One region of the Rhodoferax sp. SPJ21 genome, then DNA from elsewhere that is predicted to be linked to it. Evidence: riboswitches for the same ligand, from Rfam matches in the RefSeq annotation. Region 1 holds a riboswitch; the other holds the start of a gene.
What was found. A riboswitch is a leader RNA that binds a small molecule or an ion and turns the genes downstream of it on or off. The one in region 1 is predicted to bind glycine.

Region 1 (7,470 bases):
TTTGCGCGTTCGTCCTGGGCCTGGCGGGTATGGCTAGCAGCCCTTCGACAGGCTCAGGGCGAACGGCGGGGGTTAGGCGTTTTGACTAAAGGCGTTGTAGGCGGTTTCGTCCAGCAGGGCGGCGACTTGGGATGCGTCCGACAGCTTGACCTTGAAGAACCAGCCGGCGCCGAGTGGGTCGGTGTTGGCCAGGGCGGGGTCGGCGCGCAGGGCTTCGTTGACCTCGGTGATCTCGCCAGAGACGGGCATGTACACATCGGCAGCGGCCTTCACGGACTCGACCACGCCGGCCACGTCTTTTTGCGCGAAGCTGGTGCCGACGGCGGGCAGGTCGACGAACACTACGTCACCCAATGCGTCTTGCGCGTGGTGCGTGATGCCGACGGTGGCGGTGTCGCCCTCGATGTTCAGCCATTCGTGGTCTTCGGTGTACTTGATGCTCATGGGGGTGCTCCTGTCAATGGTTGAATTAACCGCGGAAATAGCGGTTGGGTGTGAAAGGCATGGTGACGACTTCCATCGGCACGATTTTGCCTCGCACGATGGCGTGGATACGGGTGCCGATGGCGGCAAATTCGGGCGCTACATAGGCCATCGCAATCGGCTTGTCCACCGTGGGGCCGAGCAGGCCGCTGGTGACTTCGCCAATCGCGTTGCCGGCGGTGTCCTGCAAGGCGGTGTGTTCGCGCACCGGAATGCGTTCCAGGGCGACAAGGCCTACACGTTTCTTGGCTGTGGCGCCCGGAGTACCTGCGAGCTGCGCTAGTATTTTGCTAGCGCCTGGGAAGCCGCCTTCACGCGCACCACCCGCGCGACGCACTTTTTGCAAGGCCCAGTTCAGGCCGGCTTCGACGGGGGTGGTGCTGGTGTCCAGGTCGTTGCCATACAGGCACAGGCCGGCTTCCAGGCGCAGCGAGTTGCGTGCGCCCAGGCCTATGGGTTGGACCTCGGGCTGGGCCAGCAGGGCGCGGGCCAAAGCCTCGGCCTGGTCTTGGTGTACAGAAATTTCAAAGCCGTCTTCGCCGGTGTAGCCGCTGCGGGTCAGGAAGCAGGGGATGCCGGCTACCTCGAAGCTGCCGCCGGTCATGAACACCAGCTTTTCCACACCGGGTGCCAGGCGCGACAGTGCGTCGACGGCCTTGGGGCCCTGCAGCGCCAGCAGCGCCATTTCCGGCATGGGGATGACTTCGCAGCGCTGGCCGATTTGGGCCTGGATGTGGGCGATGTCGCCCACTTTGCAGGCGCCGTTGACGATGACGAAGATGTCGGCCTCGCGCTTGAAGAACATCAGGTCGTCGATGATGCCTCCGTCTTCGTTGAGCAGCAGGCCGTAGCGCTGCTTGCCCACGGGCAGGTCGATCACGTCCACCGGCACCAGGGTTTCAAAGGCCGCAGCGGCGTCAGGCCCGACCAGGCGTAACTGGCCCATGTGAGATACGTCGAACAGGCCGGCGGCGTTACGCGTGTGGTGGTGCTCGGCCATCAAACCGGCGGGGTATTGCACCGGCATGCTGTAGCCGGCGAAGGGCACCATGCGGGCGCCTAGCTCCAGATGCAGGGCGTTGAGAGGGGTCAGCAACAGGTCGGACATGGCGGTTCTTTCGGGGGCACATTGGAATCACGACTCCTAAAAACGTAAACACGTTCTCAGAATCATGTGTGGCCCCCGCTGTCCGCTTTACCTGAGCGATTCGCCGGGTAGGCCTTGCGGTGGTGCAGGCCGACTGCGGGTTGCGCCTTCGGTGAGCCCGCTCGGGGCGGGCTTCTCTCCAGGGGGAGACGCTTGTAAAAGCGTTTGTCAGTCCTTTTGCCTGAGCGTTCAGGCCCACGTAGCGGGGCCCTGCGCCTTCGGCGGTTTTCGGTTGAAAACTCTCTCCTGACGGGCAGGATTCTACCGAAGCCCAAGCCGTCGTCGGCATAATTCCGTGGATTAAGGGGGCACGATGCAACTGGCAGACATAGACCGAGAACTGGAAACCGCCAAGGCCAAGGGGGCCGTGCGGGACATCGTGATACCGCCATGCCCCCAGCTCTTACTGGAGCTGCAGGACGAAGTGCGGGGCGGCGACCCCGACCCCGCCGTGATCGCCCGCATTGCCAGCCAGGACGTGGCCATGGCGGCGGCACTGATACGTTATTCCAACAGCCCCTTGTTTGCCCGCTCCCGCCCGGCCCGCACCGTGGGCGAGGCGATTGCCATGCTGGGGGTGAAGCAGACCGTGGGCGTGCTGACAGGGTTTTTTACCAGGCATGCGATCCGCGTCAATGCGGACTTGCTGGAGCACTTCTGGGAAACCTCTACCCGCCGTTCCCTGGCCATGGCCTACATTGCCCGCCACTTGTACGGTGTGGATGTGGAGGTGGCGCAAACCTGCGGCCTGTTTTGCCACGTGGGCATACCGGTGATGCTGCAGGGCGTGAAGGGCTATGCTGGCACGTTGGCCGAGGCCCTGGCCCGGCAAGACCGCAGCTTTACCCAGACCGAGAATGCAGCCCACAAGACCGACCACGCCGTGGTGGGCGCGCTGGTGGCCAAGACCTGGAAGCTCCCGCCCCTGGTGACGGCCGCCGTGCGGCTGCACCATGACTTCACCATCCTGCCATCTGCCAGCATCCCTGCCGAGGTGCGTTATCTGGTGGCGATGCTCCTGGTGGCGGAACACCTGGTGGCTTTGCACGAGGGCACCCGCGAGTCGGACGAATGGGCTCGTTTTGGCCCGGCCTGTATGGAGCACCTGCATATCGACCAGGCAGAGCTGCAGCACTGGGCGGACGATCTGCACCCGGTGTTTGAGAACCTGGCCTAGTTTGCTATCAAGTTAATAGCTTCTGGCGCAGGTAATGCCTGCGCCAGCGGCCTGTTTGACTTAAATTTCGGAGCGCAGCATCCAGTCGGTTTGGCCGGGCCGGCCGGGCAGGTGCAGGCGGGCGGTGGTAGCCGGTGTTTGGGCCAGCAACTGGCCCCGGCGGTAGACCTGCAGGCGGGTGGCGCGCAGGCGAATCGCCTCGATCGGGTCTTGCGCCTGCAGCAGCACAAAGTCGGCGTTGCAGCCGGCCTCCAGGCCATAGCCTTCCAATTGCAGAATCTTCGCCGGGTTGGCTGTGACGGCCTGGAAGCACTGTCGCATGGCGGCCTGGCTGGTCATCTGCGCGACGTGCAGGCCCATGCTGGCGACTTCCAGCATGTCGCCGCTGCCCAGGCTGTACCAAGGGTCCATGGCGCAGTCCTGGCCGAAGGCTACGGTCAGGCCCTGGGCCAGCATCTCGGGCACACGGGTCATGCCACGGCGTTTGGGGTAGGTGTCGTGCCGGCCTTGCAGGGTGATGTTGATCAGCGGGTTGCTGATGACGTTCATCTGCGCCTCGGCCATCAGCGGCAGCAGCTTGCTCACGTAGTAGTTGTCCATGCTGTGCATGGAGGTCAGGTGCGAGCCGGTGACGCGGCCGTGCAGGCCCAGGCGGTTGGTCTCGAAGGTCAGGGTTTCGATGTGGCGCGACAGCGGGTCGTCTGACTCGTCGCAGTGCATGTCCACCAGCTTGCCTTGCTCGGCAGCCAGCTCGCACAGCAGCTTCACGCTCAATGCGCCATCGGCCATGGTGCGCTCGAAGTGGGGGATTCCGCCGACCACGTCCACGCCCATCTGCAGCGCGCGTTTGAGCTTGTCCATGCCGTTCGGGTCGCGCAGCACACCGTCTTGCGGGAAGGCCACCAGTTGCAGGTCCAGGTAGGGAGCGACGCGGCGTTTCACCTCCAGCAGGGCTTCCACGGCCAGCAGGCGCGGGTCGCAGATGTCCACATGGCTGCGGATGGCCAGCAGGCCGTGGCCCACGGCCCAGTCGCAGTAGGCCATGGCGCGGTCCACCAATGCCTCTTGTGTGAGGTGGGGTTTGAGCTCGCCCCACAGGGCGATGCCCTCCAGCAGCGTGCCGCTCTGGTTGACGCGGGGTTGGCCGTAGCTCAGGGTGGCGTCCATGTGGAAATGCGCGTCCACAAACGGCGGGCTGACCAACAAGCCCTGGGCGTCCACGGTCTGGTGCGCGGGGGCTTGCAGCCCAGGGCTGACTTCCACAATCTTGCCGCCCTGTACCGCGATGGACATGCCGCTGCGGCCGTCGGGCAGGGTGGCGTGGGTGACGAGTAAATCCAGCATGCACATTCCTTTCAAAACACGGGCCATGCAGCTTTCACGCCAAGGCGGGCGCAGTGGACTGCATGGAAGTTCAAGCTGGATGCTATCAAATTAGAAGCTGGTGGCGCAGGTCTAGTCTGCGCTGGAGGCCAATAATTTATCCAAGGCCTGGATAGGAAGCGGGCGGCTGAACAGATAGCCCTGGTAGGCCGCGCAGCCGTGCAGCGCCAGGAAGTCGCGCTGGGCCGTGGTTTCGACCCCCTCGGCAATCACCGCCAGGCCCAGGCTTTGGCCCAGGGCGATGATGGTGCGCACGATGGATGCGTCGTTCACGTCTTCGGCAATGTCGCGCACGAAGGACTGGTCGATCTTCAGCTGGCCCAGCGGCAGGCGCTTGAGATAGGACAGCGACGAATAGCCGGTGCCGAAGTCGTCCAGCGAAAAGCCCAGGCCCAGGGCCTGCAGTGCGGTCATCTTGGCAATCGTCAGGTCCAGGTCGTTGACCAGCAGGCTTTCGGTGAGCTCCAGCTTGAGCAGGCGGGCATCTACGCCACTGGCCAGCACGGTCTGGATGGTCTGCTCCACGAAATCGGGATGGTGGAATTGCCGCGCACTGACGTTGACGGCCATGCTGATGTGCGCGGTATGCGCCTGACCATGCCATCTTTTGAGATGCTGGCAGGCGCTGCGGAGCACCCATTGGCCCAGCGGGATGATGATGCCGGTGTCTTCCGCGACAGGGATGAATTCAGCGGGCGAGATCAGGCCGCGCTGCGGGTGCAGCCAGCGCAACAGGGCTTCCACGCCGATGATCTGGCCCTCGGCATTGAACTGGGGTTGGTAGTGCAGCAAGTATTCCTGTTGCGCCAGGGCCTGGCGCATTTCCAGCTCCAGTTGCGCCCGGGCGTTGACGATGGCCTGCATGCTCGGGTTGAAGAAGCGGATGGCGTTGCGCCCGGCGGTCTTGGCCTGGTACATGGCCAGGTCGACCTGCTTGAGGAGTTCGCCCGTGCCCAGGCTTTCCTGGCCGAAGGGCGCTACGCCTATGCTGGAGGTGGTGTTGTGTTCCACGCCGCCCAGCACATAGGGTACGGCCAGGGCGGCCAACATTTTCTCGCCCATGCTGCGGGCGATCAGGGCGGCTTCGGCGCTGTTGTCGCTCAGGTCTTCCAGCATCACCACAAACTCGTCGCCGCCGAAGCGCGATACCGTATCGACCCCGCGTACGCAGCCGCTCAGGCGGGCGGCCACCTGTTGCAGCAGCAGGTCGCCGCTTTCGTGGCCCAGGGTGTCGTTGAGGGTTTTGAAGTTGTCCAGATCGATGAACAGCAGTGCCCCGTAGTGGCCGTGGCGCGCGCTGCCGGTCAATGCCTGCTGCAGCCGGTCCATCAGCAGCAGGCGGTTGGGCAGCTGGGTGAGCTGGTCGTAGAAGGCCAGTTGCTGGATTTCTCGCTCGGCGGCTTTGCGCTGAGTGATGTCGGTGTTGATGGACAGTACCGAGCGGGGCAGGCCTAGTTCGTCGTGCACCAGAGTCCGGTGCGATTCCACGGCCACCATCCGGCCGTCCTTGCGCAGGTGCTGCACCTCGCCTTGCCAAGTGCCAGTCTGCATCAGCTGGTGCATGCCTTGCGCGAATGCGGTGTGGTCAACGAAGATGCGTTTGTACATGGGCTGGCCCATTGCCTCTTCGGCGGTCCAGCCGGTCAGGCGCTCGGCGCCGTGGTTCCAGAAGATCACGTTGCCGGCCAGGTCGTATTGCACGATCGCGTCCTGGGCTTTGTCGAGCAGGGCAGCCTGGTCGCGGAGTTGGGCGTCGGCCTTCAGCCTTTGCATTTCGGCTGCCACCCGAGCGGCAAAGATCTGCAGCGTGGACTGTATGAAGGCGTAGTCCACGAGCGGCGCGCAGTAGAGCACGAAGATCTGTCCAATCGGCTGGCCATGGGCATCTTCCAGCCGCTGGCCCACATAGGCCTGGGCGCCCATCTGGGCCAGCTCTTGGGCCTGTGGGAAGCGGATGGTGACGTCGTGTGTCTCCGCCCAGTGGTTGTTGCGGAACAGGTTTTCGCACGGTGTACCCAGGATGGCGTAGTCAAAGTCGTCCAGGCGCTGGCCGTTCAGTACGGCAGCCAGGGTGCGGCCGCGTGGTGGTTCGCCCGGCAGCAGGCGGGTCACAAAGGCAGCTTGCGCGCCCAGTGCTTCACACATATGGCGCGCCATTTCGACGAAGAACTCCAGCCCGGAGCTGGCCGACACGGCCGCCGCGACCGTGAGCACGGCGTTTTGCAGCCGGCGCTGCTCGGTCTGCGCCCGCAGATTACCAATGCCAAACGCCAGGTCGTTGGCCAGTTCCTGCAGCAGCTGTAGCTCTTCCTGGCTGACGTGCAGGGCCTCTTTGGTGCACAGAACCAGCACGCCGAAGGTGCGTTGCAGGTCCCTCAGTGGCAGGCACACCAGGCCGCGGATGCCACTGGCCAGGATGGTGCTGTGGCTCGGGGCCAGAGCTGGGTCGATGTCGCCGTGGTCGCTAATGATGACGGCTTGGCCGCTGCGGATAGTGCGCCCGGCTGGGCCTTTGCCCCGTGGGTCGTCGGCTGCCCAGGAGATTTGGGATACCTCTGTGTTTGGTGACACCGTGCCTGCGTAGGCCACGCGCTCCAGCGACTTGGCTGCATCATCGAGCGCGAAGCCAACCCAGGCGCCCAGGTAGCCGCCGATATCCACCGTGATGCGGCAGATGTCCGCCAGCAGCGCTGCTTCGGAGCTGGCGCGTATCAGTGCTTCGTTGCAGGTGCTTAGCATCTGCTGTGCCCGGCTGACCTGGGCCAGTTCGCGCTCGGCACGCAGGCGCTGGGTGATGTCGGTGCCCATGACCAGGCGGGCGGGGGCGCCGTTGAAGATGATGCTGTTGGTGATGACCTCTACATCGATGGTCTTGCCATTCTTGGTACGGTGCTGGTGCAGCAGGCGCAAGCGGCTTTGTTCACGCAGGTGCTCGCGCACCAGGCCTTGCCCTCGCTCGACATCGTTGGCCCAGAGTTCGCTAAGGTGCATGCTCAGTAGCTCCTGGCGGCTGTAGCCATAGTTCTCAACCATGGCCTGGTTGACCGCCAGTAAGTGCATGTCCTGGCCCACCACCCACATGGGCTGGGGGTTGCTGTCGAACAGCATGCGGTACTGGTTTTCCGAGGTGCGCAGCTGTTCGGACAGGCGGTGGCGCTGCAGCGTGGCGCCCAGCGTTTCCACCAGGATCTGCAAATTGGCGACATCGCGCGGGGTAAACGCCTGGGGTTGCCGCCAGGCGATCTTGAAAACGCCAGCTACCGCGCCCTGTACCAGAAGG
Region 2 (7,470 bases), on a different contig from region 1:
TCTCAGCCTCACCGGCAAGACGCTGCCAAAGGAGCGTGGCGCGGTGGTGCGGCGCTTCCAGGCGCAGGAAGTTCCGGTGCTGCTGCTAAGCCTGAAGGCCGGCGGCGTCGGCCTGAACCTGACTGCCGCTGACACCGTGATCCACATGGACCCGTGGTGGAACCCTGCTGTGGAGGAACAGGCGACGGCCCGCGCCCACCGCATCGGCCAGGACCAGCCGGTGTTCGTCTACAAGCTGGTGGTGGAAGGCAGCATCGAAGAGCGCATGCTGGAGCTGCAGGCGCGCAAACTGGCGCTGGCCGACAGCGTGCTGGGCCACGACACGGCCGGAGCGCTGAAGTTTGACGCCGCTGATCTGGATGCGCTGCTGGCACCGCTGGCGACCTTGGCACAGAGCCCCCCAAGCCCGCCAACCCCGGAAGAAGCTGCCCGCCGCTGGGGCCGAACGGGCAGCCGGCCCTAGACGCACACTATAAAAAATATAGCTACCAGCGCAAGCAATACAAGCGCTAGATGCTCATTGAGTACGTAGCTTGGGGGGCAGGCTTCCACGCAAGGTTCAACGGCATATCTGCCGCTGGCGTAGGCCGCGCGAACAGATAACCCTGGCCGTAGTCACAGCCGGCGGCAGCCAGAAGATCGCACTGCTCCTGCGTTTCCACGCCCTCGGCCACCACCTTCAGGCCCAGTGTATGGGCCATGACGATGATCACGTTACACAAAGCCATATCGTCCGAACCGGCAGTGAGGTTGCGCACAAAGGCCTGATCGATCTTCAGAATATCGATGTCAAATTTCTTCAGATAAGACAGCGAGGAGTAGCCGGTACCGAAGTCGTCCAGAGAAAGGCCTATGCCGGCCTGACGGAAACTGCGCAGTTGCTCGGTGACGTTGCCGCCGGCGTCCATCAGCAGGCCTTCAGTGATCTCGATCATCACCGCCTCGCCCGGCATATCGGCAGCTTGCAAATGCGCCAGCCAGGTGACCTGGTCTATGCCTTCGTTGCGAAACTGCACCGGCGATACATTCACGCTGACCTGGAACTGCGGGTCGTGCGTCTTGCGCCAGGCCGCCGCCTGTTGCACCGCCTCGCTGAAAACCCAGTTGCCTATGTCCACGATCATGCCGGTCTCTTCGGCGATAGGCACAAAGTCGGCCGGGCTGACCATGCCATCTACCGGGTGGTGCCAGCGTACCAAGGCCTCGGCCTTGTGGATATGGCCGGTACGCAGGTCCACAATGGGTTGGTAGAAAACGCTGAACTGTTGCTCGGCTATCGCCACACGCAGGTCGTTGATGAGCCGCATGCGCTTCTGCGCCGCGTCCTGCATGGACGGCGTAAACACGGTGTAGCGGTTGCGCCCCTGGCTCTTGGCGGCATACATGGCCTGGTCGGCGTTCTTCAGCAAAGCCTCTACCTGGGTTGCATCCTGCGGGTAGAAGGTCAAACCAGCACTGGTGGAGATGTGTACCTGCTGCCCGGCCAGCAAAAAGGGCTCGGCCAGGCGCTGCAGCGCACCCTGTACGATATGGTGCACATAGCCTACATCCGTCAGACCGCTGAGGATCAGGGTGAACTCGTCGCCGCCCAGGCGGGCCACCAGGTCCGTTTGCCGCACGCCCACGCGCAGGCGACGCGCCGCCTCCTGCAGCAGCATGTCGCCTACTTCGTGGCCCAGCGTGTCATTGACTTCCTTGAACAAGTCCAGGTCAAAAAACACCAGCGCCAGAGAACAGCCGTCGCGCTCGGCAGCCGCCATATCCTGCTCCAGCCGGTTTTGGAACATATGCCGGTTCGGCAGGCCGGTCAGGCGGTCAAAGTTGGCCTGGTTCCAAATCATCTCGGCAGCGCGCTTGCGCTCGGTCACATCTTCCAGTACCAACACGAACAGCTGCTCGCTGCCCACATCGATCTTGCGGCCAGAGATTTCGCAAAGGATGGCGTCTTCACGCCCTTCCACCATCGTGCTCTTGGCGCCTGCAGCCAAGTCTTCCTGGGCGCGCGCCGGCAGTATGTCACCCCGGTGCAACCAAGCCTCATAGCCCTTGATTTGACCTACACGCTCAATCACGTTCAGCACATTGGTCTGGTCCTGTGGGTTGCACCACAGCACCGCATGCCGGGCGCCGACCAGGTCGTCGCGTAGCAGACCAAACTGGCGCAGTCCCGCGTCGTTGATGTCGGCAATCAGGTAGTCGGGCTCGTTGCGGCTCACCGTCATGGCCAGCGGCGAAGCATGGAAGATGGCCTTGAACTTGGCCTCGGTAAAACGCAGAGCGTGCTCGGCACGCAGGCGGTCATACAGCTCCTGCTGCAGGTCTGCATTCTTCGCGTCACGCTCGGCAATGGCCCGGCCGAGGGACGCGCGCATCTTGTCCAGGCTGTACGCGAGGCTGCCGATCTCATCGTGTCTGTGCCAGTCTAGCGCCTGGTCCAGCTCGCCACGCGCTAGCCTAGCCGTGGCCATTTGCAGCCTATACAAGGGGCGAACCACACGGCGCTCCACCAGCAAGAACACCAGCAGAAATGAAATGCCCACCTGGGCCAGGATGAACAGGCCCAGCCGGGTGAAGTCGGCCCATAGCTGCCCCACAACGCGGGCGGTGCTGAGCTCCACCGTGACACGGCCCACACGCCGCCCATCCATCAAGATATCGCTTTGCTGGCTCAGCACCGTGCCCTGGCGCCGACCCGCAGATTCACTGGAAACAAAGACCTTGCCAAATTCGTCATCGATCCTCACGCCCACCACGTCGGCGTTGCGCATGACAGAGTCCATCAACTGCTTGGCCACCGCCTTGTCCACGTTCCAGATCGGTATGCCCAGGCCGCTGGACAGCAGCTGGGTGTACTGCAACATGGGCTCGCGTATGCGCAGGGCCAGCTCGCGCTCGTACCGGTTGTTCACAATTAGGCTACCCAGCACCAAGGCAGGCAACACAATGCCAAGCGCTACGCCCAGCGTCATGATTTGTCTTAGGGATAGCTTCGGCACGCGGTCCTTTTCCGACGGATGTCCTCCGGGAGGTAGCTGTATATGCAGGCTACTAACACCTGCTACGTCCCATCGCTGTGGGCTTTATTTCGTGCGCCATAGCTGGATGTTGGAATCGATCATTTTCTTCATCACGTTCTGGCGTGCCAGCTTGTACATGGCCTTGGCCAATGCAGCACGCAATTCACTGCTGTTGCAGGGAGACTTGTGCGAAAGCGTCAGGTAGAGGCTCTCGTTACTGATGGACGCAGCCATAGGCAGCAACCCATCGATGCCCAGCTTGGCAATGTAGGCCAAAGCCGGCGATTCCTCGTAAACCAAATAGTCCACCCGACCTAACTGCAACATCTTGAGCGCCTGCTCCAGGCTCGGTACGGTAGCTATCTTCAACGAAGTTTTGGCAAAGCGGTCGAAATCCTCGCCAAAACTATTATTGATAACGGTCACGCCGGACAGGCCCTGCAAGTCTGCCCAGCGCTGGTATTTGATCGGGGCAGACTGGCGGCCCCACACCAAAGAACGCGTCTCGCGGAACGATGGATAGACGTAGTCCATATAGTCCAGGCGGTCCACGGTAAAGAAAGCACCGGCAACCAGATCAACACGCCCCAGCTTGGCCTCCTCCTGCACTCGGGCCCAGGAGCCGGCATAACGTACCTCAATCGGGATACCGATCTCCTTGGCCACCATTTGCACCAAATCAGCATTGGCGCCCATCAAACGGTTGTTGTCAGCGGGGTCACGCCACAAATACGGGGGGTACTCGGGGTTGCCCGTAGCAACCAGCTGTTTGCATGTTTCAGCCGCCCAAGCAAACGAGGCCAACGACGCCAGAACGAGCAGCAAGAATGCCGGACGCACGCACCGAGGCCATGTCACTTTGGATGGAAAGCGGTTGAACATGAACGCCCTTTGAACCCGTAAGCTGTGAAAGAGTCTACTATCGAGGAAAGCAATTACAGAAATATGCCTAGACAAGATGGCGATACTACACGTTACAAGTATGAGCCTCTCGTGAGCCTCAAAATTTAACCGAAGCTGCGCCAATAAAGTGGGTTGCATGCCGGCCATAGGCATGCCCCCAGCCTGCGATACATGAAGGTGGGCCCCCTGGGAAATGTGCGACCAGGCTCGGTGCGCGGCGCCTACTCCACATTTTTTATAGCTCTGCTGGGCTGCCTATTTGACCCAAGCCTGGGCCATTTACGAAGTCAAACTACTCCGTCTTGCCCGGAGCGACGGGCAACAACAACACGCACAGATCCTACCTGGGCGTGGCCAATAAAAGCAGCCTGCTGCGCACCTATGAGCGCCCGCGCGGATAGCCAGGACTAGGCGTAGCTGGAGGCAACGATGGCCCCCACCATATCGGCCGTCACGGCCGAAAGAGTCAGGCCCAGGTGCCCGTGCCCTGTGTTGTAAAACACGCCAGGTCGCTTGCCCTGTCCCACGCGCGGCAGCATGTTGGGCATCATGGGGCGCAGCCCGGCCCAGGGCACCACGCTTTCGGTACGCACACCCGGAAAGCACTGCTGTACCCACTCCACCAAAGGACGGATACGGTCGGCCCGAATGTCGCGGTTATAGCCGTTGAACTCTGCCGTGCCGGCCACACGGAAGCGGTCAAGCCCCAAGCGGCTGGTGACCAATTTGGTGCCGTCGTCCAGCAGGCTCACCATCGGTGCAGATGCCTGGCTCTGGGCGTCCTGCAAATTCACCGTAATGGAATAGCCTTTAACGGGATAGATATTGACGCGGTCACCCAACTGCGCCGCCAGGTCCCGGCTGGCAGTACCGGCGCAAACCACCACACCGTCAAACACATGGGCCTGGCGCTGGTCACCATCGTTCGCCGTGACCGTCACTTGCTTGCCGTCACTGTGCACGGCGTCTATGTGCTGGCCATAACGGGTTTGTACGCCCAGGCGCTCGGCCGCCAAAGCCATGCCGGTGCTGAACTTATGGATGTCGCCCGTGGTGTCGCTTTCGGTGAAATAGCCGCCGTAGTAGTTGCCGGCCAGGGTGGGTTCAATGGCGCGCATCTCTTGCGGCGTGACAGCGCGGCGATCCAGCCCACCCTGGGCCAGCAATTTGGACACCTTGCCCGCCTGGTCGAAACCGGCTTTATCGCGATAAATATGCAGGATGCCTTCGCGCTTGTGGTCGAAGTCCAGGCCTTCTGCGTCGGCCCAGGCATTCAGATGCTCGCGCGCGGCAATCGCCAGGCGGGTGGTCTCTACCGTGTTCTTCTCGTAGTGCGGTATGGCCGCAATGAACTCGGCAAACCAGGCCAGCTTGTGCCAGCTGGGCTTGGGGTTGACCAGCAAAGGTGCGTCGCTCTTGAGCATCCACTTCAGCCCCTTCAGCACGGTAGACCAGTGGTTCCACACTTCGGCGTTCGAAACCGAAAACTGCCCGCCATTGGCAAACGATGTTTCCATGGCCGCATAGCGGTGCTTTTCGAACAAGGTGACGGCAAAACCGCGTTTTGCCAAAGCGTAGGCCGTGGTGACGCCCGTGATACCGCCGCCGATAACGGCAAAATGACCAGCAAACTTTTTCATGATGAGAGTTCCAAAACGTCAAAGTGGGGATAGCAACAAGCATGCGCAGCTATCGCCCCTCTGTTTTGGACCTGAGAGATTCACGGCCGGCATATAGCCAGGCCGCTTGCTCCTGCGGTGAACCGGATGACGAAACCCGGTTGCTCTTCAGATGTGTGTGACAGGTACCGGTCCTTTTGCCTGAAAGTTTCCGGGGCGGTTGCTCCTTCGGCGCTAAGAGCCAGCTTGTTGTGCAACAAGGGCCTCAGACTCTCCCGGTACCTGCGCTCATTATCGCACGCGTCCTCACAACACCTTGACCGCCCGGCCTATGAACTGGATGGGCCCAGTCGGCCGGTTGATCGGCGAGCCGGCTGCGGGCTCTAGCGTCAGCTCAAACAGTTGGTTGGGCTGCAGCGGCGGCAGCTTGTCCAGCGGAATCTGCAGGGTTTGGCCCGGTTTGACCAGGCCCAGAGACACCGGTCCACTCCAATTCTCGCCTTTGGTCCAGAACTGTAAGGACCTATCCTGAGGCACCGTGGCCTGCCCTAGTGGGATCAGGCTCAGCCGCTGCGGATTGCTCGCCTGGATCACCCAGCCAGGCGCCTTGTCCTGTGGCGCCACCAGCACCACCACGTACTGCGGGCTGGCCGGCTGCATGTCCTGGCGCGTCACCAGCACCGAAGCCATGATGGCCGCAGCGGCAAAACCAGCGCCGGCCAGGCCGCGCCACAGGTCCAGGCTGTTCCACCAACCGGCCTTGGCCGCAGGCACCGGCCGCCGACGTGGCGCCATGGCGTGGTCCACACTGTTTTCGATGCGTTGCCATAGCTGGGATGACGGCTCGACCGGCTCGGCCAGGGCAGTCAGGGGCAGCAGGCGCGCCTCCCAGCCCTGCACCGCAGCGCGCAAATCGGCATCGTGGGCCAGGCGCTGCTCCACCTCGCGACGGCGCACGGCCGATAAGGTGCCGAGCACGTATTCGGCGGCCAGGTCTTGCGTTTCTTGCGGCGCGCTCATGCCATGCACTCCTTCAGGCTGCCCATGCCGCGCTTGATCCAGGCCTTGACGGTGCCCAGCGGCGTGCGCGTGCGTTCGGCGATTTCGCCATGCGAGCAGCCGTCCACATAGGCATACAGAATGCAATTGCGCCGCGCCGGCTCCAGCCGGGCCAGGCAGTCGTTCAGCTTGCCCAGGCTCATATTCAGCTCGAAGGCATCGGCCACCTCGGCGTGGGCGGCGATGGAATGTTCGGCGTCCAGCGCCTCGGCGGTTTCCTCGTCGACCGACACCTCGCGGCCCTGGCTGCGCACCGCATTCAGCGCCTGGTGCCGCAACACGCTGTAGATCCAGCCGCGGCCAGCCCCCCGCTGGGGGTCGAAGCTGGCGGCCTGGGTCCAGATCTTCATGAAAGCGTCGTGCACCACGTCCTCCGCCTGCTGGCGTTGCCGCACGATGCGCAGCGCCACCCCCAGCAGATGGCGGCTCTCCTGGCGGTAAATGTCCTGCAGCGCCTGGCGGTCGCCGCTGGCGCAGGCCTGCAGGGCACGTTCGTAGTCGAATTCATCGGTAGCAGTCGTCACAGGGCGGCCATCTGCTGGGTCATGCATAGAGCCCCATGTTAGCCGCCGCGCGGGCTACCGCTGCTGCAGGGCTTAGACGGCCTTCCAGAAGATGTAGTCGGCCTGGTACTTGACGATTTCTTTGGCGCCCTTGTTGGCCGGGCTGCAAGCGCTGGCCGGTGCCACGCCGCCCTTGGTCGCCACGCGCTGGATGTGGGTTACGCCGGCCATCGCGCCCATGCCCATGGCGGGGTTGGCCTTGACCAGTTGGTAAGGGATGTTGCCGGCGCCGGCTGGTGCAACGGCCAGCTGGGTGGCCGTCAGCTTGGAGCCGTCCAGGGATTCCCAGGTGGCCGGTGGGCCGTAGTA

Region 2: linked by a shared signal. The riboswitch ahead of AC4BBN_RS17275 (D-amino acid dehydrogenase) and the one ahead of gcvT (glycine cleavage system aminomethyltransferase GcvT) in region 1 are both predicted to bind glycine.

Annotation. Positions count from the first base shown of each region.
Region 1 covers NZ_JBYZMO010000001.1:422,059-429,528, reverse strand. The annotation lists gene gcvH (glycine cleavage system protein GcvH) at 73-444, opposite strand; gene gcvT (glycine cleavage system aminomethyltransferase GcvT) at 470-1,591, opposite strand; glycine riboswitch at 1,660-1,783, opposite strand; glycine riboswitch at 1,790-1,889, opposite strand; gene AC4BBN_RS01855 (HDOD domain-containing protein) at 1,944-2,807, shown strand; gene AC4BBN_RS01850 (amidohydrolase family protein) at 2,868-4,151, opposite strand; gene AC4BBN_RS01845 (EAL domain-containing protein) at 4,263-7,470, opposite strand, start outside.
Region 2 covers NZ_JBYZMO010000003.1:423,424-430,893, forward strand. The annotation lists gene AC4BBN_RS17260 (DEAD/DEAH box helicase) at 1-463, shown strand, start outside; gene AC4BBN_RS17265 (putative bifunctional diguanylate cyclase/phosphodiesterase) at 510-2,969, opposite strand; gene AC4BBN_RS17270 (substrate-binding periplasmic protein) at 3,081-3,899, opposite strand; gene AC4BBN_RS17275 (D-amino acid dehydrogenase) at 4,328-5,560, opposite strand; glycine riboswitch at 5,719-5,827, opposite strand; gene AC4BBN_RS17280 (anti-sigma factor) at 5,846-6,559, opposite strand; gene AC4BBN_RS17285 (sigma-70 family RNA polymerase sigma factor) at 6,556-7,149, opposite strand; gene AC4BBN_RS17290 (DUF3455 domain-containing protein) at 7,195-7,470, opposite strand, start outside.